4 regions of the Marinobacter liaoningensis genome follow, and region 4 is predicted to be linked to each of the others. Evidence: predicted binding sites of a transcription regulator. Region 4 holds the regulator's gene; each other region holds the start of a gene.

Region 1 (4,276 bases), on a different contig from region 4:
TCAGGGGTGGGTAGTGGTCAACAAGTTGCGACGCAAGGGGGGAAAGCTCGGGCCAGAGCTCAAGGGCTCGGGAAAGGTCTTCCCGGGATAGCGGAAAGCGCTCCACGGAGACAAAATGCAGCGTCGCAGCATGCTCCGGACGTCGCTCCCGCCATGCCTGCCAGGCAGCCAGGAAGTTGAGTCCCGTGCCAAAGCCGGATTCTGCGATGACAAAGCACCCGCCAGCCGGAACCGAGTTGAATCGGTCGGGCAACCCGTTGTGAGCGAGAAAGACGTAGCGGCTTTCGGCCAGCCCGTTGTCCCGGCTGAAATAGACATCGCCGAACCTGCTCGATTCCGGGACGCCATCCCGCCACTGTATTTCCGCCGATTCAATCCTCGGTGGAAGAAGATCTACAGTCATGACCTTACCTGGCTTGCTCCAGTACCGACACGCTCTCAATCACCACGGGGTCTGCCGGTACATCCGCCATACCTTTGGAATAGCCCGTGTCGACGCCACCGATGGCGTCCACGACACCCATGCCTTCGGTTACTTTGCCGAATACCGCATAGCCGGCGCCACGAACGCCCGCGTTAAGAAAGTCATTATCGACCAGATTGATGAAAAACTGCGAGGTGGCGCTGTCAGGTGCGCTCGTCCGGGCCATTGAAATGGTCCCACGGAGGTTTTTGAGGGTTGGACTGGCCTCGTTCGCTATGGGATCGCGAGTGGATTTGCGGGACAGTTCCTGAGTAAAACCACCGCCCTGAATCATGAAGCCAGGAATAACACGGTGAAAAACCGTGTTTTCGTAGAATCCGTTTCGGGCGTAATCGAGAAAATTATCGACCGTTTCTGGCGCAACGTCCGGACGTAACTGCAGAACGAACGGTCCCTTGTTGGTCACAACCTTTACTTTTGGCAGCGGTTCGCTGGTTTCCTCAACTGTGCTTTCACCGTGAGTCTGGAGAGGTAGCAGTGCAATGAACGACAGAATCAGGGCAGGGATCACAGTCCGGGACGGTTTTACGGAATTTGGCATTTGATTGATTCTCTTCTGGTTAGTTGCAGAGGCGTTTCCTGCAATAATTCATGGTAGCTGCGTCTGGTGCACGATCTTAGCAGAATGCAGTGGTTTTTCGGTGATCGCCCGGGCGTCGTTTCGAACGGATGGACTACGCTCAGTGGGAGCCGGACACATCATCATTCCATACCGGGCCGAGTTGTACGGTTTTCACTATGGGAAAGGAGAAACGAGTGAGAATCCGTCAGGGATTTGAAGAGAAGTCGAGGCTTGGACGGCTGTTGATCAGTCGGGGTTATCTGTCCGAGGAACAACTTGAAGACGGCCTTCGTTTACAGCGGGAAACCGGTCAGCGACTGGGCGAAGTGTTCATTCAGTCGGGCTGGATTACCGAACGGGAACTGCACCGGGTCCTGAAACATCAGTCGCGCTACCGAAATGCTGCAGCACTGGTTACCGTAGTCACGCTGCCATTTCAGCCGTTGGTGAGTTTTGCAGCCAGTAGCAACGCCAGCGCGGCACAGAGTTCCGCGGAGGTAGGGGAGTTATATGACCGCAGTGCCATGACACCGATGGCGGACTCGGAGCTGGCCCAGATCCTTGGGCAGGGTGATCCGTCATTGCTGGATCGAATCGAAAAGGTCTCAAAGATGGTCGATTCCTCGTCCGAGGGTGGCGGCACCGTTCACGCAGATGCCATGGAAGGGCTGAAGCTGACCGCCCATATTTTTGTACCCGTCCTGAATTTCCTGGATTCGAAGTTGACCATTTCGGGAGTGCACTATCGGGATGGAGAACCCCGGCACGTGGTACAAGCAGACGGTGCGCTGACGCTGGCATTCCCGGAGCGTATCGAGGAGATACGGATGGATAACATCCGGGTCAGTGGCAGTCGTGGGCCGTCAATGGGTAATGTGAGTATCCATGACATCCGCTTTGATCCGGATTCGCGGATGACCATCTACACCCGATAAAAAAACGCCCGGCAATCCGGGCGTTTTACGTTAGTCACAGCGTCAAGTGTTACGCACTGGCAAGAATGGTGCGGTTTGAGACCGTCGTATGCTCACCTTTTTGACCGTAAAGCTTCTGCTGGCCTGTCGCACCGCGGAAGATGTCGGTAAGGCGTGAGAGTCGTTTCTGCAGATGCGTTACTACCCGACCGTTATGCTGGTTAAGGGACTGACACTCGCGCATTCTGGCATCGGCCTGCTTCCAGAGTTCATACAGCTCAGTCAGGCCGGCACTGCGTATGAAGTGGGAGGGTTCGCCAACATTCGGCTTATAGCCCATTGCCACCAAGCAATGGATCTTCTGCCGGGCGCGCCCCCGAACCTCCTCCAGAAGCTGGTTCTTGTCAGAGGTCAGGCCCTGAAGGGCTCGTACGTCAGAAGAGGACAGGCAGGCTTTTTCTTTCTGCAGAAGTTCTGCCAGTTCCTGCAGTTGCTGAATATCCTGCAAGAGTAGGTTTTTCAGATCATCGATAGCGGCCATGGTTTAATCACCCGAAAATGCTTTCATCCATCTCAAGCATTTTTTGGGCCAGTTTCTCTGCATCGATTTTGTATGTGCCGTTCTCCAGGGCTGAACGGATTTCAGCGATACGGTCATCATCCATCTCGGGGTAATCGCCGAGCTTTTGTTCCAGTTGCTTCAGGTTCTTCGCCTGGTTACTGAGGCTGACGTTGTCACCGCGAGTTCCCTGAGACTGGGGTTTCGCCTGTTCGTTGGTAGCTGGCTGAGTGTCCTGGCTACCGGAGGATTTATCGGCCGTGGTTCTCTGAGTGTTGACCTGGCCTGGGCCAATTCCATTGAAGTCAACTGACATATCGTTACCTGCTTGCCTGTGATGTCACGCCGGGGCATGACTTACTCGAGTGTGTATCTATGTAACGGCCGTCGCCAACCGTTCTTTAACGAAATTTTTCAGAATTTCATTACTTCTTGTTCACTTGGGGCAGTGGCTACCGTAAATCCGGCGGCAGACAATTGCCGCTCGGCAGAGGTTTGCCTTTCAACTACCTTACATCGGGATCTCGACTCGACCCGGGGCAACGACATTGGCCCTGATGGTACGTTCAGAGGCCAGGTTTTCCACCAGGACCTGATCTCCGACGGATGCATTGGCCAGGGCTTTGCCTCTGGACGTTACCGAGAACCCGCCACTTCTCGCCGTAATCATAACATGGTCTCCTCGCTCCACGGCGTCCGGCGCAGCAAGCAGGTCGGGCGTTATTACTGAGCCAGTATTGACCGGTCGGCGCACCTCCATGCCGGTCACGTCATCGGGGCTGCGCATCACGCCGCGGCGGCTGGCGTTAACAACCACCGACTGTGTTGTGACCATATCAGCGGTGACCCGTTCCCCCCTTGCCAGGGGACGGGATGCAGTCAATGCCGGGCCATGAATGGAGACGGAAGCAGTGACAAACATGCGCCAGGGCCTGCTGCCCTCGCAGGCAACCTGAAGGGAGGGGTGGGTGCTCTTCCAGGGATCACCGGTAAACTCGACGGCCAGAGGCGCCTCGCAGCTAGCCAGCGACAGGCGACTATCAACAGTGCCGGCGTCAAAGCTTACTTCGTAGCCTTCATCAGCTTGCTGCGCCGTGAACCGCTCAAGGAACCGGGTAGCGGCCTCCTCGATCTGTTCTGCCGTTGTTTTTGCGCCGGCCTCACTGATGCCTGCCAGGAGCAGGAGGAGGGCGAAAATGGTGATGCGCATACGTGTCACTTTGTCCTATGCTGTCAATAACTGTCCAAACTGCCCGAAAATAGCTAAGGGTTCGGGGTGGGCAGCCGTTAAACAAGCTGGTTTCAGAAGTTGCGACAAGAATTTGTCGTCTCCTTGTGTACGAGAACAACAGCAAAATGCATGCCGGTCGTAGTCCGGTGAGCCGGGAGAAAGAAGATGGCAGGGGTATTGGATAGTGTAAACCAGCGAACCCAACTGGTGGGGCAGAACCGTCTAGAGCTGCTGCTTTTTCGTCTGCGTGGTCGGCAAATCTATGGCATCAACGTGTTCAAGGTGAAAGAGGTCCTCCAGTGCCCGAAGCTGTCCTCCATTCCCAATAGCCGGACGGTTGTGCGAGGGGTGGCTCATATCCGGGGAGAAACCATCCCGATAATCGACCTGAGTATGGCCATTGGCCTTCCCGGCATCCCACAGGAGAGCCTGTCGACAAGCTTTGTGATCATTACCGAGTACAACCGGAAAACCCAGGGATTCCTGGTAACCGGCGTGGACCGGATTATGAACATGAACTGGGAAG
Region 2 (4,276 bases), on a different contig from region 4:
GCATTGCGACCCGCCTGGGCATCTTCGCTCAGGTGCTGCATGCACTGGCGCCGAAGATGGGCGAGATCGTGATGAACACTGGTTATCGCATGTTCCCGGATTCTCCGGCAGCGGCGGGCAGCCGATCCGGCCAGAAGCCGAAAGTGTCCACCGAGCAGGTGGCCTTCGCGGCAATCATGCGGGGCATCTACTGGTAAGTAGCCAGCCCGTGCGATCAAAAAACCCCGCCTTGGCGGGGTTTTTTGTGACGGTCACTCAGGTTCTTCAATCAGGGGTGGGGGAAAGCCGCCGAGATCTTTCCAGCGATTCACAATGCCGCAAAACAGATCCGCCGTTTTCTCCGCATCATAGGCGGCGGAATGGGCCTCCTTGTTACTGAACGGAATGCCGGCCAGTTTGCAGGCCTGGGCCAGCACGGTGTGGCCGTAGGCCAGACCCGCCAGGGTGGCGGTGTCGAACGTGGAAAAAGGATGAAACGGATTGCGCTTGATATCGGCTCGCATGGCCGCGGCAAACACGAAGTTGTGGTCGAACGTGGCGTTGTGGCCCACCAGTACCGCGCGTTTGCAGTCGAAGGCTTTGACCGCCTTGCGAATGGGGGTAAAGATCTCACTCAGGCCTTCGCGCTCGGGGACCGCTTCCCGCTCCGGATTCCAGGGGTCAATGCCGGTGAAATCCAGGGCCGACTGCTCAAGGTTGGCGCCTTCAAATGGATCAATCTGCTGCAAGTGCGTTTCCCCGCGCAGAAGGTAGCCATTTTCGTCCATGGTCAGCAGCACCGCGGCCACTTCCAGCAAGGCATCCCGCTCCGGGTTGAAGCCGGCGGTTTCGACGTCAACGACGACGGGTAGAAAACCGCGGAAGCGGCGGGACATGGGATGCGGTTCTTTGTTTTCGTCAGTCACTCAAACTCCGATCATGGCCGTGTTATGAAAGGTCAGGGTGTTTACGCCAGGCGCCAGTTAACGGTTTCACCCGCTTTCAGTGGCACGATATTGCCGTCTGCCAGGGGAAGCTGCTCCGGCATGGCCCAGGGCTCCCGGACCAGGGTGATGGTGTCGGTGTTTCTCGGCAGTCCGTAGAAATCCGCGCCATTAAAACTGGCGAACGCTTCCAGTTTGTCCAGAATGCCCAGTTCCTCGAAGATCTCTGCGTACAGGCCAATGGCCCCATAGGCGGAATAGCATCCGGCACAGCCGCAGGCAGTTTCCTTGCGGTCCCTGGCATGGGGTGCGGAATCGGTGCCCAGGAAAAAGCGTGGGTTGCCACTTGCGATGGCGTCACGCAGGGCCTGCTGGTGGCGGTTACGCTTGAGAATCGGGAGGCAGTACAGGTGCGGACGAATGCCGCCAACCAGCATATGGTTACGGTTATACATCAGGTGCTGGGGGGTCAGCGTGGCGCCCAGATTATTGCCGGTGTGCTGCTGGACAAATTCCGCCGAATCAGCCGTCGTAATATGCTCCAGGACCACCTTCAGATTGGGGAAGGCTTCCATGGTGGGAGCCAGCACCCGTTCGAGGAACACTTTCTCGCGATCGAAAATGTCGATGTCGGCGTCGGTTACCTCGCCGTGCACAAGCAGCAACATGCCGCACTCAGCCATGGCTTCCAGCACCGGGTAGATATTGCGGATGTCTTTGACACCGGATGCAGAGTTGGTAGTGGCACCGGCCGGGTAGAGTTTGGCGGCGACTACGCCGGCTGCCCTGGCATCGCGAATCGTCTCTGCGGTTGTGCTCTCGGTCAGGTAAAGCGTCATCAGGGGCTGGAAATCGGTGCCGTTGGCGGCGTCCAGGATGCGCTCCCGGTAGGCTAATGCATCCGCGGTGGTGGTTACTGGCGGAACCAGGTTGGGCATGATGATCGCGCGCCCGAAGCACGCGGCGGTGGCCGGGACGACATCCTTGAGGACATCGCCGTCGCGAACGTGCAGGTGCCAGTCGTCCGGACGGGTAAGAGTGATCTGATCGGTCATGGGAGGTTTCCGCAGTTCCATCGGTGGGCCATGGCCCGGAAAAATTTTGCGAATTATACCAGAAGGGGAGAGTGTTTGTTTTTGTATCCGGGCCTAAAGAAGGTGGGGGCAGGGCCGATAACCGGAGAAATCATTGTTTCAGTTGAACCCGTTGGTCATCCGCTATGGCATCCAGCTTCCGAACATTCTCTCTTGGCCTGATCAGTGCAATGGCGCTGGGTCTGGCAGGGCCGTCAGAGGCCTCGAGCTACGGTGCCGGCATCGAGAACAGCCAGTGGTACTTGGCGGAGTCGGTTTTTGAATGCTCCCTGGTGCACGAAGTTCCGGGGTATGGCAAGGCCGTGTTCCGGCACCGGGCGGGTGAAAGGCTCACGTTTTTCCTCGAGTCGGAATCGCCGTTGATGAGGCCGGGCCGTGGTGATCTTGTTGTCGAGGCCCCTGCATGGCGCCCGGGCGTTGCCCCCCGGCCTTTGGGCAAAGTCACGGTGTCGGACGGAAACCGGCCGGTGCTGCTGGAAACCCGCAAGGCCATGGTGCTGGTTCAGGGTCTGCTTGAGGGCATGCGCCCGACGGTCACCCGGGAGTCGTGGTTTGATGGTCGCCCGGTGCGGGTTCAGGTGTCCAATGTGAATTTTGCCGACCAGTTCCGCAGCTATCGGTCCTGCACGGCCAACCTGTTGCCAGTGAACTACGATCAGGTGCGGCGCACCCGCATCCCGTTTGCCAGTGGCAGCGCCAGTCTGTCGGAGGCCGACCGCCAGTTGCTCAATAACCTGGTGACTTACGTGCTGGCGGACTCAACGGTCGAGCGGATCTTCGTGGACGGGCACAGTGATCGCCTGGGTAGTCGTATCGACAACCGGGCATTGTCCGAGGAACGGGCAAATGTGGTGGCGGATTATCTGAAGGCGCGAGGTGTTGCCGACGATATGATTACGGTGCGGGCCCACGGCGACCAGTACCCGGTATCAAGGCGGCCCTCCGATAACCGTCGCACCAATGTCCGGTTACAGCGCGAGGGCGAACGCCCGGCATTCCAGCAGGCAAACGGTTATGGGGGCGACTCCGCCGGCTGATGCCGGTCTAGTAGACCGAGTTCAGTACTTCAAGGTGGGCGGTCACGCTCTCGCCTAGCGCTTTCAGGCTGTAGCCGCCTTCCAGCGTTGAAATGATCCGGTCATTGGCGTGGTCACTGGCCACGCTGGCGATCATTTCCGTTAACCAGCGATAATCATCCACTTCCAGATTCAGTTCGGCCATGGGGTCGAGTCGGTGGCCATCGAACCCTGCGGAGATCATGATCACCTGGGGTTTGAAATCCTGCAGCTTTTTGACCCAGGCCGACTCGACGGCCTTGCGGTACTCGATGGCGGCACAGCCCGCTTCAATCGGGGCGTTGATAATGTTTGGCGCCTGCCGGTGCACGTGCGAGTGCGGATAGAACGGATGCTGGAAGCTGGAGCACATGAGAATGCGCTCATCCCCTCCGACGATATCCACCGTGCCGTTGCCCTGGTGCACATCAAAATCGATGATGGCGACCCGGTCCAGTTGATGGAAGGTGAGGGCGCGCATGGCCGCCAGAGCCACGTTGTTGTAGAAGCAGAATCCCATGGATTTACTGCGTTCGGCGTGGTGCCCCGGAGGCCGGGCGCAGACAAAGGCGTTGGTGACCTGGCTGCTCATGACCATATCCACCGCCTGGATATTCGCACCGGCAGCAAGACGGGCGGCGCGCAGGGTATCTGGCATCATGGCGGTATCGGGGTCGGTGAACACCCGGCCGCGGGTGGGTTGCATCAGGTCGAGCTGGTGCAAGTACTTTTCGGGGTGAACGGTCAATAGCTGATCACGGGTAATCTCTTCCGGTCGGACCCAATCCAGGTCTTGCTCGAGACTGGTTTCTGCGATTTGGCTGAGGATGGCCGTGATTCGCTCAGGGCTCTCCGGATGTTCCGGGCCCATGTTGTGTTTCATGCAGTCATCATGAGAAAAAAATGCCGTGGTCATACGCCTCTGAACGCCCTGAATCTGCTTTTATTTTCACCAATGTTATCAGGGAACAATACCGGCTGCCGTGTTTCTTTGGTCGTAATGGCCGCGATAGTCGTTTTACATCAATTCATCTCCGCCTAAGATAAGGTATACACTCATAAGTCATCTGATTTAGTTACATTATCACCTGTACGGCCATGAGGCCGGCGTCCAAGGAGAGCCAGCTTGAGTACCCGGTATCTGGAAAGTCTGTTTAATCCCGACTCCATCGTGGTTATCGGTGCGTCTGAGCGGGCGAACAGC
Region 3 (4,276 bases), 300 kb from region 4:
GGGATGTGGTGTTTGGCAGCCCGTTCAACCGCCGGATTACCGGCGGCACCGAGATGGATATCCGCGGTCCGGTGCGCGGCTATGAGAAGCTGATCACCAAGTTCAGCCCGGACGCCACCAGGACCCGTGGCACCCTGAACAACTGTTCCATGGGCCCGACGCCCTGGGGCACTTACCTGACTGCGGAAGAGAACTGGCACGGTTACTTTGCCAACAGCGCTGGTACCCAACCTCGTGAACAGACCCGCCATGGTGTGGGCAGTTCCAGCCGCTACGACTGGGAGCTGGCGGACAATGCCGCGGACGCCTATGTGCGTTTTGATGTAACTCCGGGCGTCGGTACCGCTGACGAAGACTATCGCAACGAAGCCAACACCTACGGCTACATGGTGGAAATCGATCCCTTCACACCGGAAAGCAAGCCCCAGAAGCGCACCGCGCTGGGCCGCTTTGGCCACGAGGGGGTTATTTTCGCTCCGGTCAGGGAGGGTCAGCCGGTCGTGTGTTACTCGGGCGACGACTCGCGCTTCGAATACATCTACAAGTTCGTGTCCTCCAAGCCCTATTCGGCAGCCACTGCCGGCGGCTACCTACTGGATGAAGGCACCCTGTATGTGGCCCGCTTCAACGAGGATGGTTCCGGCGACTGGTTGCCGTTGTCGCTTGAGGATGCCGACTTTGCCGCCAAGGTAACAGCTGCCGAAGGCACAACGGTCGGTGATATCGCCTTCGACGGTTTTGCCAGCCAGGCCGATGTGCTGCTCAATACCCGTCTGGCAGCGGACATCGCCGGTGCCACACCGATGGACCGCCCGGAGTGGGGCGCTGTCGATCCGAACTCCGGCGAAGTCTACTTTACCCTGACCAACAACTCCGAGCGCACGGAAGCGCAGACCAACGCGGCCAACCCGATTGCCGAGAATCGCACCGGTCATATCATCCGGTGGACGGAAGAGAACGATGACCACTCGGCCGTTGCGTTCGACTGGGACATCTTTGTCTTTGCCGGTGAGCAGGGCACCGAAACGGTTGTCGACGGCAACACCGTGGTGTCGCTGACCGACGACAACATCTTCAACAGCCCGGATGGTCTCTGGTTCGACTACAACGGTCGGCTGTGGATCCAGACCGATGGCTCCGACGATGCGCCGTACCAGAACAATATGATGCTGGCGGCCAACCCGGTGACCCGTGAGATCAAGCGCTTCTTCGTGGGTCCACAGGGTTGTGAGGTCACCGGCGTGGTGACCACGCCGGATGTAAAGACCATGTTCGTCAACATACAGCATCCGGCGGCTGACTGGCCCTTTGGAACGGAGGGCGATCATCCCCGGGATGCCACGGTCATTGTGACGCGCGACGACGGTGGGGTTATCGGCGCTTAAACACCGGAAAGCCCACAGCAACAACGGCAGCCGCAGGGCCAGCCGATTCTGTCAGGGAATCGGTAGGCGCTGCGGTTTTTTTGTTCAAGAAATCGCCAGTCCCGCCGTTATAAGGTAAGAATCAACTAAAGTATGAGTTATTAGCTCCCGTCAATTCATTACTCTCCATAATGGCGTTTGGGCGCAGAATGATTACACGAACAATAAAAATCTCGAGGTTGTTATGGCAGTACTCGAACGGACAGCGGTCCTCTGGGGGGTGGCAATTGCGGTTGTGGCGTCGGTTGCCGGTGGATTGGTGGCGCCGGTGTTAGGCCTGGAACCCGCGTCTGTGTTCATTGGGGTGGTCAGCGGGCTTGTGCTCGCCGGCGGTTACTTCATCGTTCGAGTGCTCGAGCCCATCGAGCGAAGTATAAAGGGACTGAACGACGGCTCCTTGCCCGAGGACCACCCGTTGAGGACCCTGTGTGGTGAGCTGCTTGCGGATGCCGGGGCCGGCCGTGCCCTGGTAGAGACCCTGGCGGGCAGTGCCGACCAGAACGCGATCTCTGCGGCCCAGGTGTCCTTTGCTGCCGACCAGTTGAAGCTGCGTCTGGATCGACAGGTACAGGAGACCGCCCAGATGGCGGATTACGCCGGCCAGATCACGGAAACCGTGCGCGAATCCTCGGCTCAGGCCACGGAGGCAGCGACCATGGCGCACCAGGCCAGTGTGACCAGTGCCGAGGGGCGGCAGGCCCTGGTCGATGCCATCGACAGTGTACGACTGGTGCATCAGCAATCCGGAGAGAACCTGAAGCTGATCCAGGAGCTGAACGAGAAATCCAACAAGATCCAGGGCGTTACGACAACCATTCAGGGCATCGCCGAGCAGACCAACCTGTTAGCACTCAATGCCGCCATTGAGGCAGCACGTGCCGGAGAACAGGGCAGGGGGTTTGCCGTGGTTGCAGATGAAGTTCGGCAGCTGGCGGCCAGAACCGCCCAGGCCACCGGCGAAGTCGCGGAAACCCTTCAGGAAATTCGGTCAGGCACGAACCTGGTTGTTACCCGCATTGAAGACCTTGCCCGCAGTGTCGAAGAGGGGCTGACGTCGGTGGAAAGCGTTGGCGAGCGCCTGGACCAGATCCGTGACCAGTCCGATCGGGTGCAGCAGCAGGTGGCAAGGATTGCCGAGATTGATCAGAACAATGAGCAGAGTCTGGAGCAGATGTTCTCGGGTATTGAGACCGTCAGGGACCAGATAGAGGAGAGCGATTCCAGTGTCGCGTCCCTCGCCGAGCAGGCCGCGACCCTGATGGAGGTGGCCGAGAAAGCCAACGCTGCCTTTGCCCTGAACAGTGATGCCAGTTACCACCGATTCTTTTACGATCAGGCCAAGAATGGCGCCGCGAAAATCGGACAGCTGTTCGAACAGGCGATCCGGGACGGGAAATTGTCGCAACAGGCCTTATTCGACAAGAAGCGAGAAGCGATTCCCGATACCCAGCCTCCCAAATATGCCAGCAGCTTTGACCGGTTCACCGATCAGGTCCTGCCGACTACGCAGGAGGCGGTCAAGAACGCCCACGAAGCGCTGGTGTTTGCCATCTGTGCGGCACCGGATGGTTATGTACCCACCCATAACCGCGACTTTGCCCATGCGCCAACCGGCGATCCCAAGGTGGACCTGGTAAAGAGTCGGAGCAAGCGGTTGTTCAACGACCGGACCGGCATTCGCTGCGGCAGTCATACTCAGGATATGTTGCTGCAGACCTATCGGCGGGACACCGGGGAAATCATGCACGACCTGTCCGTGCCCATCTATGTGAACGGAAAGCACTGGGGCGGATTCCGCCTGGGGTACCGTCCGGATAACCACTGATCCGTCAGTGAGTTCCGGTGCCTTCGGCTGTGGTAGACTTCGGTAAGATGCTCTGAAGGAGAACATGTTTTGGCCGAACAGGAACATATCCCTGCCGATTCCGACCCCATTGCCCGTCGCTCCGACCCGGCCCGCAACCTGGCCGTGGTGGTTTACATACTTCAGGCTCTGTCCTTTTTCGTTGGCGGCATCACTGGCCTGGTGGGCGTGATCATCAATTACGTCAAGATGGAGGATGTCCGCAACACCTGGATTGAGCGTCACTTTCAATGGCAGATTCGTACCTTCTGGATCGGTCTGTTGTGGACGGTGATCGGTATCGTGACCGCCCCGCTGATCATCGGCTGGTTCATCCTGCTCGGCATCTCGATCTGGATCATCTACCGGATTGTCAAAGGGGCGCTCGCCCTGAATGAAGGCCGGCCCGTGTAGGACCGTCCCGTCGGACCTGCAAGGAACGGCCATATTCACGGCGGCTTCCTGTTTTCCTGGTCAGTCAGAGAGTGCTCACGTAACTGAGAGCGCCGAGGCTGAGCAGGAAAAAGCACAGGGCAAAGATCACCCGATTGCGACGGTGGGGTGGGAACAGACTCTCACGGTAGCTCATGTTCAGACTCCGTTGGCCAATCATGGAGTTGCTACTGCCAGCGAGTGCCAAAAAATCCTGGCCTCGACGCACAGCCCGCAGTTGGTCTTGGAACACTGATCTGCATCGTGTAGGTGCACGCCCTTCATTGTGCCGGGCGTTCGATTGTTCAGGCCCCTGTAGGCCCTGATGTGGCGACTGAGTGCGTGGGATGCTTCTTTCGGGGTCGCGAACGGACCCAGATCCGCCTGTTCGCGGGTGAGGGCGTACCAGCCATACAAGGTGTGCATGAGCCGGTCCTGGTGTTCTCCGGGTATTGCGGTGTCTGTTCTCATGTCTCTGCCTCTACTTACTACGACTACGCAGTAGAACGACACTTCCTTGTTGTTATTTTCCCGTCAGCTTGATCCGTGGTTACGGATACTGCTCACCACGCACACT
Region 4 (4,276 bases):
AGCGGCTGGCGGAACGCTTGCAGGAGTTTGGTCTGAGTAACGATTTGGCCGGCTCGTTGTCCCGTCGGCACAAGGGTGGCCGGCTGGAAGATGGCTGGAAACAGTCCCTGAAAATGCTCGCCACCGGTGTCCGCACCTCCCGCCAGGAATGGCCGGATGAGGGCGGTGTCTACGCGCTGGTTGGTCCCACTGGCTCCGGCAAGACAACCACCATTGGCAAGCTGGCGGCACATTACGTGTTGCGACACGGGGCCGATTCATTGGCGCTGGTCACGACCGATCGCTATCGGGTGGCCGCTCATGAACAGCTGTTCGTGTTCGGTCGGATCCTGAACGTGCCAGTGCGGGTGGTGGATGAAAGCCACTCCCTGGATGATATTCTGGACGAACTGTCCGACCGGCATCTGGTATTGATTGATACAGCCGGCCTGACCAGTACGGACAAGGGGTACCAGGAACAGCTGGCGGAGCTGGCGCGTAGCCACCACAATATCCGTACCCACCTTGTGGTGTCTGCCACCAGCCAGCCGCGTATCATGAAATCCGTCTGGCATTGCTATAAGATGGCAAATCTTTCGGGCTGCGTGATGACAAAGATTGACGAAGCCCTGACACTCGGGGAATCTCTGGGGTTCGTGATGGAAACCGGGTTGCCGGTGGCTTATTACACGGACGGGCAGAAAATCCCCGAGGATCTGCATCACGCGGAAGCCATTCCTCTGGTGCGGCTGGCGGTGGAGCGGCTGAAACGCCTTCAGCAACAGCAGTCGGTTGCCGAAGGGGCCTGAGCGCAAACATGCCTTAACCGGATCCCAGGGCATCCGGCGCGCGGAGCTGGCGCCGTTCAATAACAAGACGAGCCTTCAGTACAACTGGCGAGAGACAAGAATCAACATGAGCAGAGCAAATCCGGTACAGGTGATTGCGGTTTCCGGCGGCAAGGGTGGAGTCGGCAAGAGTAACGTGTCGGTCAACCTCGGAATCGCCCTGGCACAGAAAGGTCGCCGGGTTGTGATTCTGGACGCCGATCTGGGCCTCGCCAACATTGATGTGCTGCTCGGAATTACGGCCAGCCGAAACATCTCAGACGTGCTGTCCGGTGAGTGCGAACTCAAGGACATACTGGTCAACGGACCCGGCGGCATCAAGATTGTGCCGGCCTCCTCCGGCACCCAGCGAATGACTCATTTGAGCCCGATGGAGCACGCCGGACTGATCAATGCCTTCAGTGAACTGGGTGATCAGATTGACGTACTGATTGTCGATACCGCCGCGGGCATTTCCGAATCCGTGGTCAGTTTTCTTCGGGCCTCCCAGGAACTGCTGTTCGTTGTCTGTGATGAGCCCACCTCCATCACCGATGCCTACGCCCTGATCAAGCTGATGAATCGCGAATACGGCACCAACCGCTTTCGTATTCTGGCAAACCAGGTGCGAAATGAGCAGGAAGGCCGCCACCTTTTCGATAAACTGACCCGGGTGACCGAACGGTTCCTTGATGTGGCTCTGCAGTATGTGGGTATGGTGCCGTACGACGAAGCCGTCAAGAAATCGGTACAGCGACAGCGGGCGGTGCTGGACGCCTACCCCCGCGCCAAGGCGTCTCTTGCGATCAAGGCACTGGCGGACAAGGTCGACAACTGGCCGTTGCCATCCTCGCCCCGGGGACACCTCGAGTTCTTTGTGGAGCGGCTCGTCGAAGTCTGATTCTGATCCAGTCAAATCAACACCGGATACATGACATTGGCGAAACATCTGGGAATCTATCAGCAGTCTGACGCGAAAGGTCCTTCTCGACTCATTGAGGAGCACGCTCCGCTGGTCAAGAAAATTGCCCTTCATCTGATGGCCAGGCTCCCCGCCTCGGTGCAGCTGGACGACCTGATGCAGGCGGGCATGATCGGTCTGCTTGAGTCGGCCCAACGCTACAGCTCGACCAAAGGTGCGACGTTTGAAACCTATGCCGGCATCCGTATCCGAGGCGCCATGGTGGATGAGATCCGCAAGGGCGACTGGGTCCCCCGTTCAGTCCATCGAAATGCCCGCCGGATTTCCCAGGCCATCAAGGCCGTTGAAGACCGTCTCGGTCGTGAAGCCCAGGACCTCGAAGTCGCCGAAGAACTGGGTATGGAGCTTTCCGAATACCATGCCTCGCTTGCAGACGCCAACAGCGGGCGACTTTTTAGTCTGGATGAGCTCAATGAATCCGGCGAGCTGCCGATAGAAGAAGCAGAGAGCAGCGATAATCCGCTGGATGGTCTGGCGTCCGATGCCTTCCGTCGCAATCTGGCCGAGGCCATCGAAGAGTTGCCGGAGCGGGAAAAACTGGTGCTCAGCCTGTACTACCAGGAAGAGCTGAACCTGAAGGAAATCGGCGCCGTTCTGGGCGTCAGTGAAAGCCGGGTCAGCCAGATTCACAGCCAGGCCGCGCTCAGGTTGCGTGGTCGCCTTGCGGGCTGGCGTCGTGAAGCGGACGACTAGACGCCTACTCCGTGTGTCTGGTTCATAGCGCTCTGTAGCTTTTGGTAACCGGCGCTTTACTTGGGCACCAAAGATCAGACAATAAGTGCTTAAAACAGCGGCCTGCTAGATGTCGAGCTCATAGGTCAAACGAATTCCGGGTGTTACTAACTGGAGGTCCCATTGGACAAGAACATGAAAATCCTGATTGTGGACGACTTTTCCACAATGCGACGGATCATCAAGAACCTGCTGCGTGATCTGGGTTTCAGCAACACCGACGAGGCAGATGATGGCAACACCGCGCTGCCGATGCTGAAAAGCGGCAAGTACGATTTTCTGGTGACGGATTGGAACATGCCGGGGATGTCCGGGTTTGATCTGCTGAAAGCCGTGCGCGCCGATGAAGATCTGAAGACGCTGCCGGTGCTGATGGTGACAGCCGAAGCCAAACGGGATCAGATCGTGGCGGCGGCCCAGGCAGGTGTGAATGGCTATGTGGTCAAGCCGTTCACGGCAGCGGTCCTGAAGGAAAAGATTGAGAAAATCTTCGAACGCATTCAGTAATCAGAGGTCGGATGGCTCTCATGAGCGATAGCAACAAGAACCATCGGAGCCTCGATCCGGAGGTGACTGAGCAGCTCCAGCGTCAGAGCGCAGAGCTGGCCGAAAGCGTAAAGGCCGGAGATTTTGCTCAGGCGATGACCGTGATCAATGAACTCAGCGAGGTCAGGGATCAAAGTCTCTACCGCGAGGTTGGTCGGCTGACCCGTAGCCTGCACGAAGCAATCCGGAATTTTCAGGTGGATCCACGCAGCGTCGAGCAGCAGGAAGCGCTGTCGAAGATGACTGATGCCTCCGACCGCCTTGAGTACGTGGTCCAGATGACCAGTCAGGCGGCCAACCGCACCATGGACCTGGTGGAAGAGACCATGCCTGTTGCCCACTCCGTTCGCGATGAGGCCTCGGCACTGCGGGATGAATGGCAACGGTTACGCCGGCGGGAAATGCAGCCCGCCGAGTTCCGTGAGCTCTACGGGCGCATCGACCGGTTCTTTGCCGGCCTGACCACCGACGCCGACACCATGTACAACAATCTTTCGGAAATTCTGTTGGCCCAGGATTTTCAGGATCTGACCGGGCAGGTGATCCAGAAGGTCACGACCCTGGTGAAGGAAGTGGAAGAACAGATGCTCAGCCTTGTGGTGATGGCGAGCCATGTGGATCAGATCACCGGCACCGTGCACCAGATTGACGAGACTCAGGTTTCGGCGGAGCAGGGCGTAGGGCCTCAGATCAAGGCTGAAGAGCGTGAAGATGTAGTATCGGGACAGGACGATGTCGATGATCTGCTGTCCAGTCTCGGTTTCTGAATTGATAAGGGGTTCGCATGGCGTTTGATGCTGATGACGAGATTCTCCAGGACTTCCTCGTGGAAGCTGGCGAAATTCTCGAAAAACTGTCGGAGCAACTGGTCGATCTCGAGCAGCACCCGGACGACAGTGATCTGTTGAACGCCATTTTCCGTGGTTTTCACACCGTCAAGGGTGGTGCGGGCTTCCTCCAGCTCGATGCCCTGGTCAATTGTTGCCACTCCGCAGAGAACGTGTTCGACATTCTGCGCAATCACAAGCGCCGTGTGGACTCGGAGCTCATGGACGTGGTGCTCGAGGCGCTTGATCACGTTAACGCCATGTTCGAGCAGGTCAGGAATCATGAAGAGCTGACACCGGCTCCGGATGAACTGATTGCCGCCCTCGATGCCTTTGCCGAACCGGAAAGTGACACCGGAAGAGGTTCACAGGAGCCTGCCGAA

The links. The regulator FliA, encoded in region 4, starts transcription of late flagellar genes. The targets are predictions, from matches to a motif close to CTAAAGTTTNNNNNNNNNNNGCCGNTAA.
Region 1: the regulator FliA is predicted to act here: its motif matches at 2,897-2,924, upstream of flgM (flagellar biosynthesis anti-sigma factor FlgM).
Region 2: the regulator FliA is predicted to act here: its motif matches at 2,072-2,099, upstream of KZO34_RS15840 (flagellar protein MotY).
Region 3: the regulator FliA is predicted to act here: its motif matches at 1,469-1,496, upstream of KZO34_RS04840 (methyl-accepting chemotaxis protein).

The regions. Positions count from the first base shown of each region.
Region 1 is NZ_JAHXKI010000004.1:227,087-231,362, forward strand. Features, by position in the region: gene mnmC (bifunctional tRNA (5-methylaminomethyl-2-thiouridine)(34)-methyltransferase MnmD/FAD-dependent 5-carboxymethylaminomethyl-2-thiouridine(34) oxidoreductase MnmC) at 1-403, opposite strand, end outside; gene KZO34_RS17000 (peptidylprolyl isomerase) at 408-1,025, opposite strand; gene KZO34_RS17005 (pilus assembly protein PilB) at 1,241-1,981, shown strand; gene KZO34_RS17010 (flagella synthesis protein FlgN) at 2,031-2,501, opposite strand; gene flgM (flagellar biosynthesis anti-sigma factor FlgM) at 2,509-2,835, opposite strand; gene flgA (flagellar basal body P-ring formation chaperone FlgA) at 3,031-3,729, opposite strand; gene KZO34_RS17025 (chemotaxis protein CheV) at 3,916-4,276, shown strand, end outside.
Region 2 is NZ_JAHXKI010000003.1:581,955-586,230, forward strand. Features, by position in the region: gene KZO34_RS15825 (SDR family oxidoreductase) at 1-197, shown strand, start outside; gene rnt (ribonuclease T) at 252-905, opposite strand; gene pyrC (dihydroorotase) at 947-1,978, opposite strand; gene KZO34_RS15840 (flagellar protein MotY) at 2,143-3,054, shown strand; gene KZO34_RS15845 (histone deacetylase family protein) at 3,062-3,988, opposite strand; gene KZO34_RS15850 (bifunctional acetate--CoA ligase family protein/GNAT family N-acetyltransferase) at 4,199-4,276, shown strand, end outside.
Region 3 is NZ_JAHXKI010000002.1:558,927-563,202, reverse strand. Features, by position in the region: gene KZO34_RS04845 (PhoX family protein) at 1-1,385, shown strand, start outside; gene KZO34_RS04840 (methyl-accepting chemotaxis protein) at 1,609-3,249, shown strand; gene KZO34_RS04835 (DUF4870 family protein) at 3,319-3,681, shown strand; gene KZO34_RS04830 (DUF6316 family protein) at 3,877-4,170, opposite strand.
Region 4 is NZ_JAHXKI010000002.1:256,726-261,001, reverse strand. Features, by position in the region: gene flhF (flagellar biosynthesis protein FlhF) at 1-788, shown strand, start outside; gene KZO34_RS03475 (MinD/ParA family protein) at 895-1,707, shown strand; gene KZO34_RS03470 (RNA polymerase sigma factor FliA) at 1,738-2,481, shown strand; gene cheY (chemotaxis response regulator CheY) at 2,644-3,027, shown strand; gene KZO34_RS03460 (protein phosphatase CheZ) at 3,048-3,833, shown strand; gene KZO34_RS03455 (chemotaxis protein CheA) at 3,851-4,276, shown strand, end outside.